DNA from 3 places in the Micromonospora sp. B11E3 genome. Region 1 is predicted to be linked to each of the others. Evidence: riboswitches for the same ligand, from Rfam matches in the RefSeq annotation. Region 1 holds a riboswitch; each other region holds the start of a gene.
The links. Region 1 has a riboswitch for cobalamin ahead of bluB (5,6-dimethylbenzimidazole synthase). Riboswitches for the same ligand answer to the same signal wherever they lie in the genome.

Region 1 (4,524 bases):
CGCCCGGGCGACCGCCAGCGCGCGGGCCTTCGTCACCGGCCGGCACCGCCGGGGCTGACCTACCGGGGCCCGCGAACAGCGGCACCGGGGCCCGCGAACAGCGGCACCGGGGCCCGCCGGGGCCGGGCCAACAGCGGCACCAGGTCCGACCGGCCACAGCCGGACGCCGGGATCGGACCGTGCCGTGCCGGCGCGGGTCAGGGCAGCCGGACCTGCAGCACCCCGTCGACCACCCGGCTCGTCAGGATCTGCTGGTCGTTGGCGGCCGGGCCGTGCACGACCTCGCCGCCGTTGAGCCGGAACGTGCTGCCGTGCCACGGGCAGACGACGCAGTCGTGCCCGTCGACCTCGGTGACCTCGCCCTGTCCGAGCGGGCCGCTCTGGTGCGGGCAGCGCTCCAGCATCACGGTGACGTCGTCGCCGTGCCGGTACAGGATCACCGAGACGTCGTCCACCTCGCGGGTGATCAGCTTCCGCTGCGGCAGCGCGGCCATGTCCGCGACCGACTTCCAGCCGTCGCTGATCCGGTGCAGCTCGGAGACGCTCTGGTTGACCTGCGCCGCCTGCTTGTACGCCAGGTGCCCGCCGATGTACGCGCCCGTGCTCGCGGCCGTCAGCCCGAGGTACGCCAGCATCCGCCCCGCCCCGTGCCGGCCCTGCCGCCGCGCCGCCAGCGAGCCCGCGTACAGGGCGAGGGCTACGGTGTTCGCGGCGGCGTGCACCAGGCCGACCCGGCGTTGGTCGCGGGCGAGGGCCGCCCAGTCGTTCAGCCCGGCGACCGCCGCCGGGAGGGCGCTGACCGTGCCCAGCCCGACCAGCGCGGTGGCCGCCCGGCGCTGCCCCGGCATCAGGTCGAGCACGGCCGCGCTGATCCAGGCGCCCACCGGCACCTGCACCATCGCGGGATGCAACGGATGCCCAAGCCACACCCCGTGCAGCAGGTCGCGGACCCGCTGCGGTCGGAGGGTGGCCTGGACGCCGCGCTGCAACCGGTCGCCGGCTCGGTCCAGCGCCGAGTTCTGTTCGAGTTTCGTCAAGAGTGCCCGCATGCCGTCCGACTTCCCGGCGGAAGCGGTCGCAAACCGGGCGACGGCGACAATTCGCGCCGACCGCGCCGGGAGCGGACACACCATGTCCCCGACATGGCGGCATCCGTCCGACCCGGATGCCGCCATGTCGCCGCCACGAGGCCGATCACCGCCAGCGATCCCGGTGGACGGCCGCGGCGAGCGGACGCGGCTGACGCCAGCCGTGCCGGGCCAGGTCGGGTACGGCCTCCAGGTGGGTGACCGGCCCGACGCAGAGCCACGCGACCGGCCGGATGCCGTCCGGTACGCCCAGCAGCTCGGCGAGGAACGGCTCGCGGTAGAAGGAGACCCAGCCGACGCCGAGCCCCTCGGCCGTGGCGGCGAGCCAGAGGTTCTGGATGGCCAGGCAGACCGAGTAGAGGCCGGCGTCGGCGATGGCGTGCCGGCCGAGCACCGCCGGGCCGCCCCGGGCCGCGTCGTAGGTGACCACGATCGACAGGGTCGACTCCAGCACCCCGTCGATCTTGATCCGGGCGAACCGCTCGGCCGCCGGGGCGTCCAGCGTGGCGGCGAAGGTCTCCCGCTCGTCCTGGACGTGGCGGTGGAAGCGGCGACGGGTGTCGGCGTCCCGGACCAGGATGAAGTCCCACGGCTGCGAGTAGCCGACGCTCGGTGCGGCGTGGGCGGCGGCGAGGACGCGACGCAGGGTCTCCTCGGGCACCGGCTCCCCGGTGAACTGGGCTCGGACGTCACGGCGACGGTGGATGGCGTCGTACAGTTCCACGGCAGGCTCCCGCTGCGCTCGGCCCACCCCTGCGGGCGGGCGGTCGACGCGAGGCCGGTCTTCGGACTCCCGGATCGACGCCTGGCCGTCCGCCTTCCCAGCCGTACGGCCAGTGGCTGCGCTCTGCGCGCGTGGACGGTGGCTCCCCGGTCACCGCGGCGGGCCCGTGCCGGATTCGCACCGGCTTCCCGATTCTCCCCACTCACGTGGGGCACCTCACATGATCGTGCCGCCGCCGATGCTACTGGAAATGCTGTCGCGGCCGGGGCCCGCCGGGGCCATCGTGGACGGGGTGTACGCCCATGCCTCCCGCCCGCTGCCGACCCCCGCCGCCGCCCGGCTGACCGCCGCGATCGGCCGCCCCGACGCCCTACCGCCGCCGCTGCTGATGCTGCTCGGGATGCTCTCCACCCAGGTCGGCGCGGCGGTGGCCAAGCAGCTGTTCGGGGCGACCAGCGCGGGCGGCACGACCGCCCTGCGGCTCGGCCTCGGCGCGCTGGTGCTGCTGGTGGTGGTCCGGCCGGGTCTACGGCTCGGGTGGCGGGCGGCCGGTCTGGTCGCGGCGTTCGGGGTGGCGATGGCCGCGATGAACCTCGCCTTCTACGCCGCGCTGGACCGAGTACCCCTCGGCGTGGCGGTCACCGTCGGCTTCGCCGGCCCGCTGCTGGTGTCCCTGCTCGGCAGCCGCCGGATCGCCGACGTGCTGTGGGCGGTGCTGGCCGGGGCCGGGGTGCTGCTGCTGGCCGGCCTCGGCGGGGTCGGCGTGGACGCCCTGGGGATGGCGCTGTGCGGGCTGATCGCCCTCGGCTGGGCCGGCTACGTGCTGCTCGGCAAGGCGCTGGCCACGCGGGTGCCGGGGACCCGGGGGCTGGCGCTGGGCATGACGGCCGGCGCGCTCTGCGTACTGCCGTTCGGGGTGGCCACGGCCGGCGTCGAGCTGCTCGATCCCCGCGTCCTCGCCCTCGGGCTCGGGGTGGCGCTGCTGTCGTCGGTGCTGCCGTACTCGGCGGAGCTGGCCGCGCTGCGCCGGATGCCGGCGCAGGTCTTCGCCGTCCTGCTGAGCCTGGAACCGGCGATCGCCGCGCTGGTGGGCACCCTGCTGCTCGGCGAGCTGCTGGCCTGGCCGCAGCTGGCCGGTGTCGGCTGCGTGGTCGCCGCCGCCCTCGGCGCCACCCTCGCCCGCCGCGACGAGGGCTGAGGCCACCACCCTCGCCCGCCGCGACGAGGGCTGAGGCCACCACCCTCGCCCGCCGCGACGAGGGCTGAGGCCGCCACCGTCGCCGCCACGATCAGGGCCGGGGGCACGAGCAGGCCCGCTGCGACGAGCCTTGAGGCCCACGCAGGCTCCGGCCTGGCGCGCCGGCGCCCCGGGCGGGCATGCTGTCCGGATGGGCGTACGAGTGGAGCGCGCCGGCGCGGTGACCACCGTGATCCTGGACCGGCCGGCGGCCCGCAACGCCGTCGACGGCCCGACCGCGCGGGCGCTGGCCGACGCGTTCCGCGCGTTCGAGGCCGACCCGGCGGCGGCGGTTGCCGTGCTCTGGGGCGCCGGCGGGACGTTCTGCTCGGGCGCGGACCTGAAGGCGATCGGCACCCCGAGGGGCAACCGCGTCGAGCCGGACGGCGACGGCCCGATGGGCCCGACGAGGATGCGCCTGTCGAAGCCGGTGATCGCCGCGATCTCCGGGTACGCCGTGGCCGGCGGGCTGGAGCTGGCGCTCTGGTGCGACCTGCGGGTCGTCGAGTCCGACGCGGTGCTCGGGGTGTTCTGCCGGCGCTGGGGGGTGCCGCTGATCGACGGCGGCACGGTGCGGCTGCCGAGGCTGATCGGGGAGAGCCGGGCGCTGGACCTGATCCTCACCGGCCGGCCGGTGCCGGCGGACGAGACGTACCGGATGGGGTTGGTGAACCGGCTGGTCGCGCCGGGCGAGGCCCGGGCGGAGGCCGAGCGGCTGGCCGCCGAGATCGCCCGCCACCCGCAGACCTGCCTGCGCAACGACCGGGCGGCGGTGCTGGCCGGCGCCGGCCTGCCCGAGCCGGAGGCGCTGGCGGTCGAGCTGGCGTACGGCGTGGAGTCGCTCACGGCCGGCGCGGCGGCGGGCGCGGCCCGCTTCGCGGCTGGAGCGGGCCGGCACGGCGCCCCGACCTGACGGCGCTACCGCAGGTTTCGGAGGGCGTCCTCGATCGCGCGGTGGAACGTCGGGTACGCGTAGATCATGTGGCGCAACTGGTCGATCGGGACGGCCCCGTGCACCGCCACCACCAGCGCGGACAGCACCTCGCCGCCGGCCGGCCCGACGGACGTCGCCCCCACCAGCACGCCCCGGTCGGCGTCGGCGACCAGCTTGATGAGCCCGTCGGCGCGGTGGATCCAGCCCCGGGCCGACGAGCCGAGCCGGCTGAGGCCGACCTGCACGTTGATCCCGCGCTCCCGCGCCTGCCGCTCGGTCAGCCCGACCGCGCCCACCTCGGGGTCGGTGAAGGTGACCCGGGGCAGCGCCCGGTAGTCGGCGCGGGGCACGCCGGCCGGGCCCGCCGTCCCACTCAGGGTGGTGCCCGCCTCCGGTCCCGGCTGCGCCTGCCGGGTGTGGTCAAGCACGTCGGCGACCACGATCGCCGCCTGGTACATGGCGACGTGGGTGAACGGGCCCTCGCCGGTCAGGTCGCCGACCGCCCAGATCCCCGCGGCGACGCGCATCCGGTCGTCCACGG
Region 2 (4,524 bases), on a different contig from region 1:
CAGGTCGACGGCGTCGGCGGCCGTGGCGGCGGGCCCGTCCACGGCCTCGGTCAGCGCCGCGGGCACGGCGATCCGCTCGCCGGGCGCGGCGAGCAGCGCCTGCTCGTCGAGACCGTACGCGGCGGCGAGGGCCTGGCGCAGGCCGGGCAGCGCCCGCGCCCCGCGCCACACCTGGGGGGCGCGCAGCACGGCGAGGACCAGGTTGACCCGGGCCTCGCCGGCGGGCGCGCCGCCGAGGACGTGCAGCCCGTCGCGGATCTGCACGTCCTTGACCTCGCACAGGTACCCGTCGAGGTGCAGCACGAAGTCGTCGAAGTCGTCGGCGGCCGGCATGTCCTCGGTGTGCAGGTCGTGGTGCAGCTCGGCGGCGCGCACGAGGTCCCAGATCTGCGCCCGGACGACCGGCACCTTGGCCGGGTCGAGCGCCTGCACCGTGGCGTACTCGTCGAGGAGCTGTTCGAGCTTGGCCAGGTCGCCGTACGTGTCGGCGCGGGCCATCGGCGGGACGAGGTGGTCGACGACGACGGCGTGGGCGCGGCGCTTCGCCTGGGTGCCCTCGCCGGGGTCGTTGACGATGAACGGGTACACCAGCGGCAGGTCCCCGAGGACGGCGTCGGGGGCGCAGTCGGCGGCCAGCCCGAGCCCCTTGCCGGGCAGCCACTCCAGGGTGCCGTGCTTGCCCAGGTGCACCACGGCGTCCGCGCCGAACCCGCCCTCTTCCACGGGCGCGGCCAGCCACCGGTACGCGGCCAGGTAGTGGTGGCTCGGCGGCAGGTCGGGGTCGTGGTAGATGGCGATCGGGTTCTCGCCGAAGCCGCGCGGCGGCTGGATCATCAGCACCACGTTGCCGAAGCGCAGCCCGGCGAGGACGACGTCGCCGCCGTCGACGTACAGCTCGCCCGGCGGCTCGCCCCAGTGCGCGAGCACCGCCTCCCGCAGCCCGGTGGGGAGCCGGTCGAACCACCTCCGGTACGTCTCCCCCGGCACCCGGGCCTCGGCGCCGGCGAGCTGCTCCGGGGTGAGCCACTCGATGTCGTGCCCGCCGGCGGCGATCAGGGCGTGGATGAGTGCGTCCCCGTCGCCGGGCGGCGGCTGCTCCCCCAGGTCGTAGCCCGCGTCGGCGAGCGCGGCGAACAGGCGCACCGCCGAGGCGGGGGTGTCCAGGCCGACGGCGTTGCCGACCCGGGAGTGCTTCGTCGGGTACGAGCTGAGCACCACCGCGAGGCGCTTGTCGGCGTTCGGGACGTGCCGCAGCCGGGCCTGGCGCACGGCGATGCCGGCGACGCGGGCGGCCCGCTCCGGGTCGGGCTCGTAGACCGACAGCCCGTCGGCGTCGATGCGCTTGAACGAGAACGGCACGGTGACGATCCGGCCGTCGAACTCGGGGATGGCGACCTGCATCGCGGCGTCCAACGGGGACAGGCCGGCGTCGCTGGCCGCCCACTGGTCGCGGGTGCTGGTCAGGCAGAGCGCCTGGAGCACCGGGACGTCGAGGGCGGCGAGCGCGCCGACGTCCCACGCGTCGGGGTCGCCGCCGTTGGAGGCGTCCGCGGGGACCGTCCCGCCGGCGGCGAGGACGGTGACGACGAGCGCGTCGCAGCGGGCGAACAGTTCGAGGGGCCCGTCGCCCGGGGCGAGGCCGCGCAGCGAGCCACAGTAGACGGGCAGCGGGTTGCCGCCGGCCGCGTCGACCGCGTCGGCGAGGGCGTCGACGAACGCGGTGTTCCCCGCGAGGGTGTGCGCCCGGTAGAAGACGATCCCGACGGTGGGGCGGCCGGGCGCCGGCTCGCGGTCGCCGTGGACGCCGTACGCGGGGGTGGGCGCGGGCGGGGCGAACCCCTCGCCGGTGAGCAGCACCGTGTCGGAGAGGAACCGCGCGAGCTGGGCCAGGTTGTCCGGCCCGCCCTCGACCAGGTACGTCAGCGCCTGGGTGGCCACCCCGGAGGGCACGGTGGACACCGCCATCAGCTCCGCGTCCGGCACCGCCTCGCCGCCGAGAACCACGGTCGGCACGCCGGAGGCGAGCACCGCGGCCAGGCCGTCCGGCCACGCCTGCCGGCCGCCGAGCAGCCGTACGACGGCGAGGTCGACGCCGTCGAGCAGCGCGGACACGGCGTCGGCCGCGACCCGGGCCGGGTTGGCCAGGCGGTAGTCGGCGCCGCTGGCGCGGGCGGCGAGCAGGTCGGTGTCGGCGGTGGACAGCAGCAGGATGCGCACGAACGGCTCCGGAGAGTGACGCCCCCGGCGGCGAGCGGCCGTCGGCGGGCAGGGGATGGGCGCGGCTTCAGCGGGTACGGCGGACCGGGTGCCGGGTCAGCGGGGGCCGACCGGCCGGGCGGGCGAGGACCCGGCGGGGCGGGGGCGCGGACGTCGGCGGTCCCGAGGCACGGACCTCGGCGTGCGGGATACGGACGTCAGCGGCGGACGACGGGCCGGGCGCGGCCGGGCGGCGGCGCGGGTCGGCGGCCGGCCGCGGGCATGCTGCCACGCGCTGACCGGCGCAGACGGTGGTCGTCGGCGTGCGTCATCGGGTCCTCCTCGGGTGTCCACGCCCTGGGGTCGTCCCGACGGCCGAAGTGTCCTGGCTCCCGGATCGACGCTCACCCCCGGCCTTCCAACCGCAGACACACGGCCGTGACTCACGAGGGGGGATCGCTCCCCGGTGACAGTGGCGGGACCGCGCCGGAATCGCACCGGCTTCCTTCACTGCCGTCAGGCCGCGAATGCTGCCACACCCGCGCGCCGCCGGTCAACGGCGCGTCCCACGGCCGGCCCGCGCGGCGACCCCGTCCGGCCGGTCGGGGACGCGCCCCCACCTGCCCCAAGGGACGCCTTCGGAGCCGAGTCGCCCGCGAGGTCCCGGGGCCCGCCGGCTCAGCGCAGGCGGCGCTCGGGGTGGGCACGGTTCCAGGCCCGCATCCGCTCCGGGTACCCGGTGCGCGCCGCCTCGTACAACGGGACGGCGTACCGCTGGGCGATCCGCGCCGCCGCCCGGGGCGAGCCCGTCCGGCGGCGGATCCACTCGCCGTCGTAGGCGATCGCCATCACCGTGGTGTCGGTCGCCGTGGTCTCGGGCTCCAGATAGAACTCCACGCCCCGGCGGGTCCGCACGAACGCCTCCAGGGCGGCGAGGTCGTCGGCGTTCGCCTCGCGGTCGAGCTTCGTCGGCGTCCCGTCGGCGGCGCGCCGACGCCGGCTGAACCAGCCCATGTCCGACCCCTTTCCTGGGCGTCTCCCCCAGTGCAGCACCGCCGGCTGGCAACCGGCTGCGAGCCGGATGAGAAGACGCTGACCGTGGGCCCGGGCGGCCGCCGTCCGGCGGCGAGCGTTCAGCGCTTCAGCGGGCGGGTGGCCGGCACCAGGGCGAGGGTGGGCAGCAGCACCAGCGGCACCACGAGCAGGGCCCGCAGGGTGCCCACGTGGTCCCCGAGGAAGCCGAGCAGGGGCGGCCCGCCGAGGAACGCGGTGTAGCCGAGCACCGCGACGACGCTGACCCGGGCGGGCGCCCGCTCCTCGTCGTCGGCGGCGGCGCTCAGGCCCACCGGGAAGCCGAGCGACGCGCCGATGCCCCACAGGGCCACGCCGACGATCGCCACGAGCCCGGACCCGGCGAGCACCGCGAGGGCCGCGCCGGCCCCGGCGACCGAGATGGTGGCGAGCAGCACCGGCACCCGCCCCCACCGGTCCAGCGCCACCGTGCCGGCGGTGCGGCCGAGGGTCATGCCCGCCACGAACACCCCGTACACGGCCGCGCCGGCCGCCTCGCTCAGGTCGTACCCCTCGACGAAGGCCACCGCGACCCAGTCGTTGGCGGTGCCCTCGGTGAACGCCGCCACCAGCACCAGCAGGCCGATGAGCAGGGTGCGCGGCTCCCGCCAGGCCGCCAGCTGGGCGCGGCGCCGGGCGGCGGCGTCCGCTCCCGGCTTCGCGTCGTCCGTCGACGGGGCCGGCGCGGCGGCCAGGAACGCGCGGACCGCGAGCAGCGTCCCGACCAGCACCACCGCCGCGAGCACCGCCAGGTGCGCGGCGAGCGGGAACCCGAGCCGGGCGGCCCCCGCGCCGAGGCCGGCGCCGGCCACCGAGCCGAGGCTCCAGGCCGCGTGGAACCGGGGCATGATCGTCCGGCCGAGCCGCCGCTCGACCCCCGTCGCCTCGATGTTCATCGCCACGTCGCAGGTGCCGGAGCCGTAGCCGAGGGCGAACAGGCCGACCGCGACCCCGGGCAGCCAGCCGGCGAGACCGGCGGACAGCCCGATGACGGCCAGCGCCAGCGTGAGCAGCGCCGTGCTGTACGCCACCGTGCGGGCCGCCCCGAACCGCTGGGTGATCAGGCCGGACGTCGGCATCGCCACCAGCGCCCCGACGGACGCCGCCAGCAACAGCAGGCCGAGCCGCCCCGCGCTGAGCTCCAGCGCCTCCTTGACCGCCGGCACCCGGGAGAACCAGGCGGCGGAGGCGAGGCCGTTGAGGGCGAACACGACGGCCACGGCGTTGCGCGCCGCCAGCACCGGCCGGGCGACAGCT
Region 3 (4,524 bases), on a different contig from region 1:
GACGCCCGAGCGCCGGCAGCCGACCCCACGACAGGACCCCCATGATGACGTACCTCGGAACGGGCCGGCGTCGCGGCGGCCGCGCTCTCGCCACCCTCGCCGCCGTGGCGGCCGCGACCGCGCTCGCCGGCTGCGGAGCGATCGGCCTCGGCGGGGGCGGGGACACCCCGGCGGCCGGCGGCGGCCAGGGCGTGACGGCCACCTCCGCGCCGACCGACGACCCGCTGCCCACGGAGCCGGCGGAGGAGGAACCGTCGACCCCCGCGACGCCGGACGCGTGCGCGCTGGTGTCCAAGCAGGAGGCGGAGAAGCTGGCCGGCACCAGGCTGGAGGACCCGGTGGCGGTCCGGGAGAGCTGCACCTACACCGGGCCGGTCACCGGCCCGACCGCGCAGGTGGAGGTGTTCGTCGGCGACGGTGCGAAGAAGATCTACGACATCGACCGTGATCTCGGGCACGAGTTCACCCCGATCGCCGGGGCCGGCGACGAGGCGTACGCCGAGGACGGCGCGGTCTTCGTCAACAAGGGCGGGGTGTGGGTGTCCATCCGGCTGGTCCGTACGGACGACCCGGCCACGTACCGCAAGCGCCTCGCGGATCTGGCCCGTACGGTGGCCGGCCGGCTCTGAGTTCCCTGGCCTCCGACCGGGGGCGGACGGCGGCTCGGCCGGCAGGCCGGCGCCGACCGGCGTCGCCGGCCGCGCGCAGGCCGTCGCCCGGGCCCGCGACGCCGGCCTGCACCGCCCGGCGTGACCGCACGACCAGGGGATGGCCGCGCCGGGTGACGCTGGGTCGCCTCACGCGGCCCAGGCGGCGTCCCGGCTCACCCGCTGGTAGTGGCGGGCCAGTTCCGCGTCGATCCGCTCAGCCCTGGTCTCGGTCAGGGTCACGTGGGGAGCCTGCGGGGCACGGGTGATGAGCATCCGGTGTCGTAGGCCCTGCGGCGGGTGCGAGGCGAACAGCGACGTCTGCTCGCGGATGGGTCAGTCGGGCCGCCAGCCGGTAGGTGCGCCGGTCGATCCAGGACCAGCCGAATTCCGGCGCCTGCCGGGCACGGTCGTAGGCGTCGAGGTTCCACTCGCAGGCCGCGCACCAGGGCACCGCCTCGCGTACCGACACCGTCGTCTCACCACAGCGAGGGCAGGGCCCCGTTCCGGCCGCCAGCATGATCAACGTCGCCGATCCTCCCGGCATCCGGCGGCGACGGGTACCGGCCGATCGGCCGAACCCGACGCGCGCACGCCTGGCGTGCCGGCCACGGGGAACGGTATGCTGCCCGGCGATGAACACCTCTATCAGTAGATTGGGGGTCCGATCCGCGCAAGGTGAGTGCTGATGCACTCCACTGCGGACGGATGTTCCCGCCTCTCCTTCTGGCTGCGCGTGCGCGAGTTCGCCGTGCCGCCATCCATGATCAAGACTGCGACCGCCCGCCGTGCTGCGGGGGGACTGGGCGGGGGCGTGCGCCGCCGCGCGCGTCGACGTCGACGTAAGCCTGCGCTCCCTGACCCGGGCCCACGGCCGGGAACTCGCCGCCCGGGTCCGGGCCGATCTCCGGCACCTGGCGCCGGACCTGCTGCGCTGGCACATGCCGAGGATCGCCCCGGACGGCTCTTCCTGGACGAGTTGTCCACCGCGCCGCCGGCCGTCCAGGCCGCCCTGCTGCGCCTTGTGCTCGAACGGCGGGTCGGCGCCCTGCGGCTACCGGCCGGGGTCCGGATCGTGGCCGCCGCCAATCCGCGCTCCTCGGCGGCCGACGGCTGGGAGTTGAGCGCGCCGCTGGCCAACCGCTTCGTCCACCTGCAGTGGAGCCACGACCACGAGGTGGTGGTGCGGGGCCTGGGCGGGACCTGGCCCACGGCGTCGCTGCCACGGCTCGACCTGGGGCGGCTGGCCGAGGCCGTGACGTTCGCCCGCCGCGCGGTGTGCGGGCTGCTCACCGCCCGCCCCAAGCTCGTGCACCAGCTGCCGAACAACGAGGCCCGCCGGGGCGGCCCCTGGCCGTCGCCGCGTACCTGGGAGATGACGCTGCGCCTGATCGCCTTCGCCACCGCGGCCGGCGCCTCCCGGGACGTGTTGTCGATGCTGGTCCGGGGCACGGTGGGTGACGGCCCGGGCCTGGAACTGCTGGCCGGCCTGGACCGGATGGACCTTCCGGACCCGGAGGTGCTGCTGGCCGACCCGGCGGCGGCCGACCTGCCGGAGCGGGGCGACCTGCGCCAGGCGGTGCTCGACGGCGTGGTGGAGGCGGTCCGGCAACGCCCGGAGAAGGCGCGCTGGGACGCTGCGCGAGTGGGTGGTGTTCCGCCGTAGCGGCCGGATGGGTCACCGGCTACAGTGGGGCCGCCGTGGTGTACGGGAAGCCGGTGCGATGCCGGCGCGGCCCTCGCCACTGTGATCGGGAAGTCCGCGGCCCTCGTCCTTTCGAGGTCACTGGGCGCCACGCGCCTGGGAAGGCCGGCCACGGACGCACCTCCCGTCAGCCAGGAGACCGGCCACGGCACTGCGTTGCCCCGTCCACGAGGTGCTGGAAGGCGGTCCCGATGCGCGTACGCGCCGTGCGGTCCACCCTGTCCCGGCGCGTTGCCGCGCCACTGTCCATCGTGCTCGTCCTGCTCGGCGGCTGCGCCGCGGACGACGAACCCACCGCCGCCGCGTCGGCGTCCCCGGTGACGCTGACCAACTGCGGCTCGCCGGTCACCGTCGCCGCGCCCCCGCAGCGGGCGGTGAGCCTGAACCAGCCCGCCACCGAGATCCTGCTGGCACTCGGCCTGGCCGACCGGATGGCTGGCACCGCGTACCTCGACGACGCGATCCTGCCCGAGCACGCCGCCGCGTACGCGTCGGTGCCGGTGCTGTCGGAGAGGTACCCGTCGCGGGAGGCCCTGCTCGACGCGGAACCGGACTTCGTCTACGCCTCGTTCCAGAGCGCCTTCGGCGACGAGGGCGTCGGCGACCGCGCCGAACTCGCGCGGCTCGGCGTCGGCACGTACGTCTCACCGGCCGGTTGCGCGAAGCAGCACCGGCCGGCGACGTCGACCGTCGACGACGTGTTCGCCGAGATCCGGGACGTCGCCGCCGTCTTCGGGGTGCCGGAACGGGCGGAGAAGCTCATCGCCGACCAGCGGGCCCACATCGCCGCAGCCGCCGCCCGGCTCGGCGGCGCGCGGGAGGTGTCGGTGCTCTGGTGGGACGCCGGCACCGACGCGCCGAGCGTGGGCGCCTGCTGCGGCAGCCCCAACATGATCATGTCGGCGGTGGGGGTCCGCAACGCCTTCGGCGACCTCTCCGGCAGTTGGGCCGACACCAGTTGGGAGACCGCCATCGAGCGTGACCCCGACGTGATCGTGCTCGTCGACGCCACCTGGGACCCGGCCGCCGCGAAGAAGGCCTTCCTGGCCCGACACCCCACACTGAAGAACCTGCCCGCGGTCGCCGGGCAGCGGTTCGTCGTCATCCCGTTCTCGTCCACCTCGGCCGGAGTGCGGGTGGTGCGGGGTGTGGAGGCGCTGGCCGAGGGGGTAGCGGCGCTACCCGGAGCGGGCAGCTGAGCGCCGTGGTGGCCCGTACGGCCGCACCCGGCCACACCGTCGAGGCCACGGGCGTTGCCGCGGCCGCCCGGTCTCGCCGGTTCGACACGGGGCTGCTGGTCACGCTGCTCGCGGCCCTGATCGTGTCGATCGGTGTCACCGTCACGCTCGGCCCGGCGGACATCTCGGTGACGACGGTGTGGGCGGTGCTGGCCGACCGCCTCGGTCTCGCCGACGCCGACGTGCCGCTGCTACGCGAGCACATCGTCTGGCAGCTGCGCCTGCCGCGGGTGCTCGGCGCGGCCGTACTCGGGGGAGGGCTGGCCGCGGTCGGCGCGGTGATGCAGACCGTCACCCGCAATCCCCTCGCCGACCCGTACCTGCTCGGGGTCTCCTCCGGGGCGTCGCTCGGCGCGGTCGCGGTCCTCGTCGTCGGCCTCGGGGGTGGGGTCGCCGCCCTCACCGGAGGCGCGTTCGCCGGCGCGCTCGCGGCGTTCGCCGTCGTGGTCGCGGTCTCCGGCCGGCGAGCCGCGCTCGCGCCGACCAGGGTGGTGCTGGCCGGGGTCGCCGTCGCGCAGCTCTGCGCGGCGGCCACCTCGTTCGTCATCGTCTGGGTCGCCGACCCGCACGCCACCCAGAGCATCACCTTCTGGCTCTCCGGCTCGCTGGCCCGCGTCGACTGGACCGCCCTGGCCTGGGCCGCACCCGTCCTGGCCGCCGTGCTCATCCTGCTGGCGGCCCACGCCCGCGCCCTCAACGCCTTCGCCTTCGGCGAGGACGCCGCGGCGAGCCTCGGCGTCCCGGTCACCCGGGCGCGGTGGCTGCTGCTGGTCGCCACCGCGCTGCTCACCGCGGCGCTGGTCGCCATCAGCGGTGCGGTCGGCTTCGTCGGGCTGATCCTGCCGCACGCCGCCCGGTTCCTCACCGGAGCCGACCATCGCCGGCTGCTGCCCGTCGTTGTCCTCGGCGGCGCGATCTTCCTCGTCTGGGTGGA

Region 2: it holds a riboswitch for cobalamin, as region 1 does, so the genes downstream of both, cobN (cobaltochelatase subunit CobN) here and bluB (5,6-dimethylbenzimidazole synthase) in region 1, are expected to answer to the same signal.
Region 3: it holds a riboswitch for cobalamin, as region 1 does, so the genes downstream of both, ABGB16_RS31320 (ABC transporter substrate-binding protein) here and bluB (5,6-dimethylbenzimidazole synthase) in region 1, are expected to answer to the same signal.

What each region holds. Positions count from the first base shown of each region.
Region 1 is NZ_JBDPMC010000045.1:30,726-35,249, reverse strand. Features, by position in the region: gene ABGB16_RS21425 (LysM domain-containing protein) at 1-58, shown strand, start outside; gene ABGB16_RS21420 (Rieske 2Fe-2S domain-containing protein) at 198-1,049, opposite strand; gene bluB (5,6-dimethylbenzimidazole synthase) at 1,195-1,812, opposite strand; cobalamin riboswitch at 1,847-2,046, opposite strand; gene ABGB16_RS21410 (EamA family transporter) at 2,063-3,010, shown strand; gene ABGB16_RS21405 (crotonase/enoyl-CoA hydratase family protein) at 3,201-3,962, shown strand; gene ABGB16_RS21400 (NAD(P)/FAD-dependent oxidoreductase) at 3,968-4,524, opposite strand, start outside.
Region 2 is NZ_JBDPMC010000035.1:23,528-28,051, reverse strand. Features, by position in the region: gene cobN (cobaltochelatase subunit CobN) at 1-2,217, opposite strand, end outside; cobalamin riboswitch at 2,575-2,704, opposite strand; gene ABGB16_RS18670 (hypothetical protein) at 2,875-3,210, opposite strand; gene ABGB16_RS18665 (MFS transporter) at 3,330-4,524, opposite strand, start outside.
Region 3 is NZ_JBDPMC010000116.1:8,740-13,263, reverse strand. Features, by position in the region: gene ABGB16_RS31335 (hypothetical protein) at 42-629, shown strand; partial or broken gene ABGB16_RS31330 (hypothetical protein) at 1,336-1,612, shown strand; partial or broken gene ABGB16_RS31325 (AAA family ATPase) at 1,612-2,289, shown strand; cobalamin riboswitch at 2,333-2,515, shown strand; gene ABGB16_RS31320 (ABC transporter substrate-binding protein) at 2,544-3,551, shown strand; gene ABGB16_RS31315 (iron chelate uptake ABC transporter family permease subunit) at 3,557-4,524, shown strand, end outside.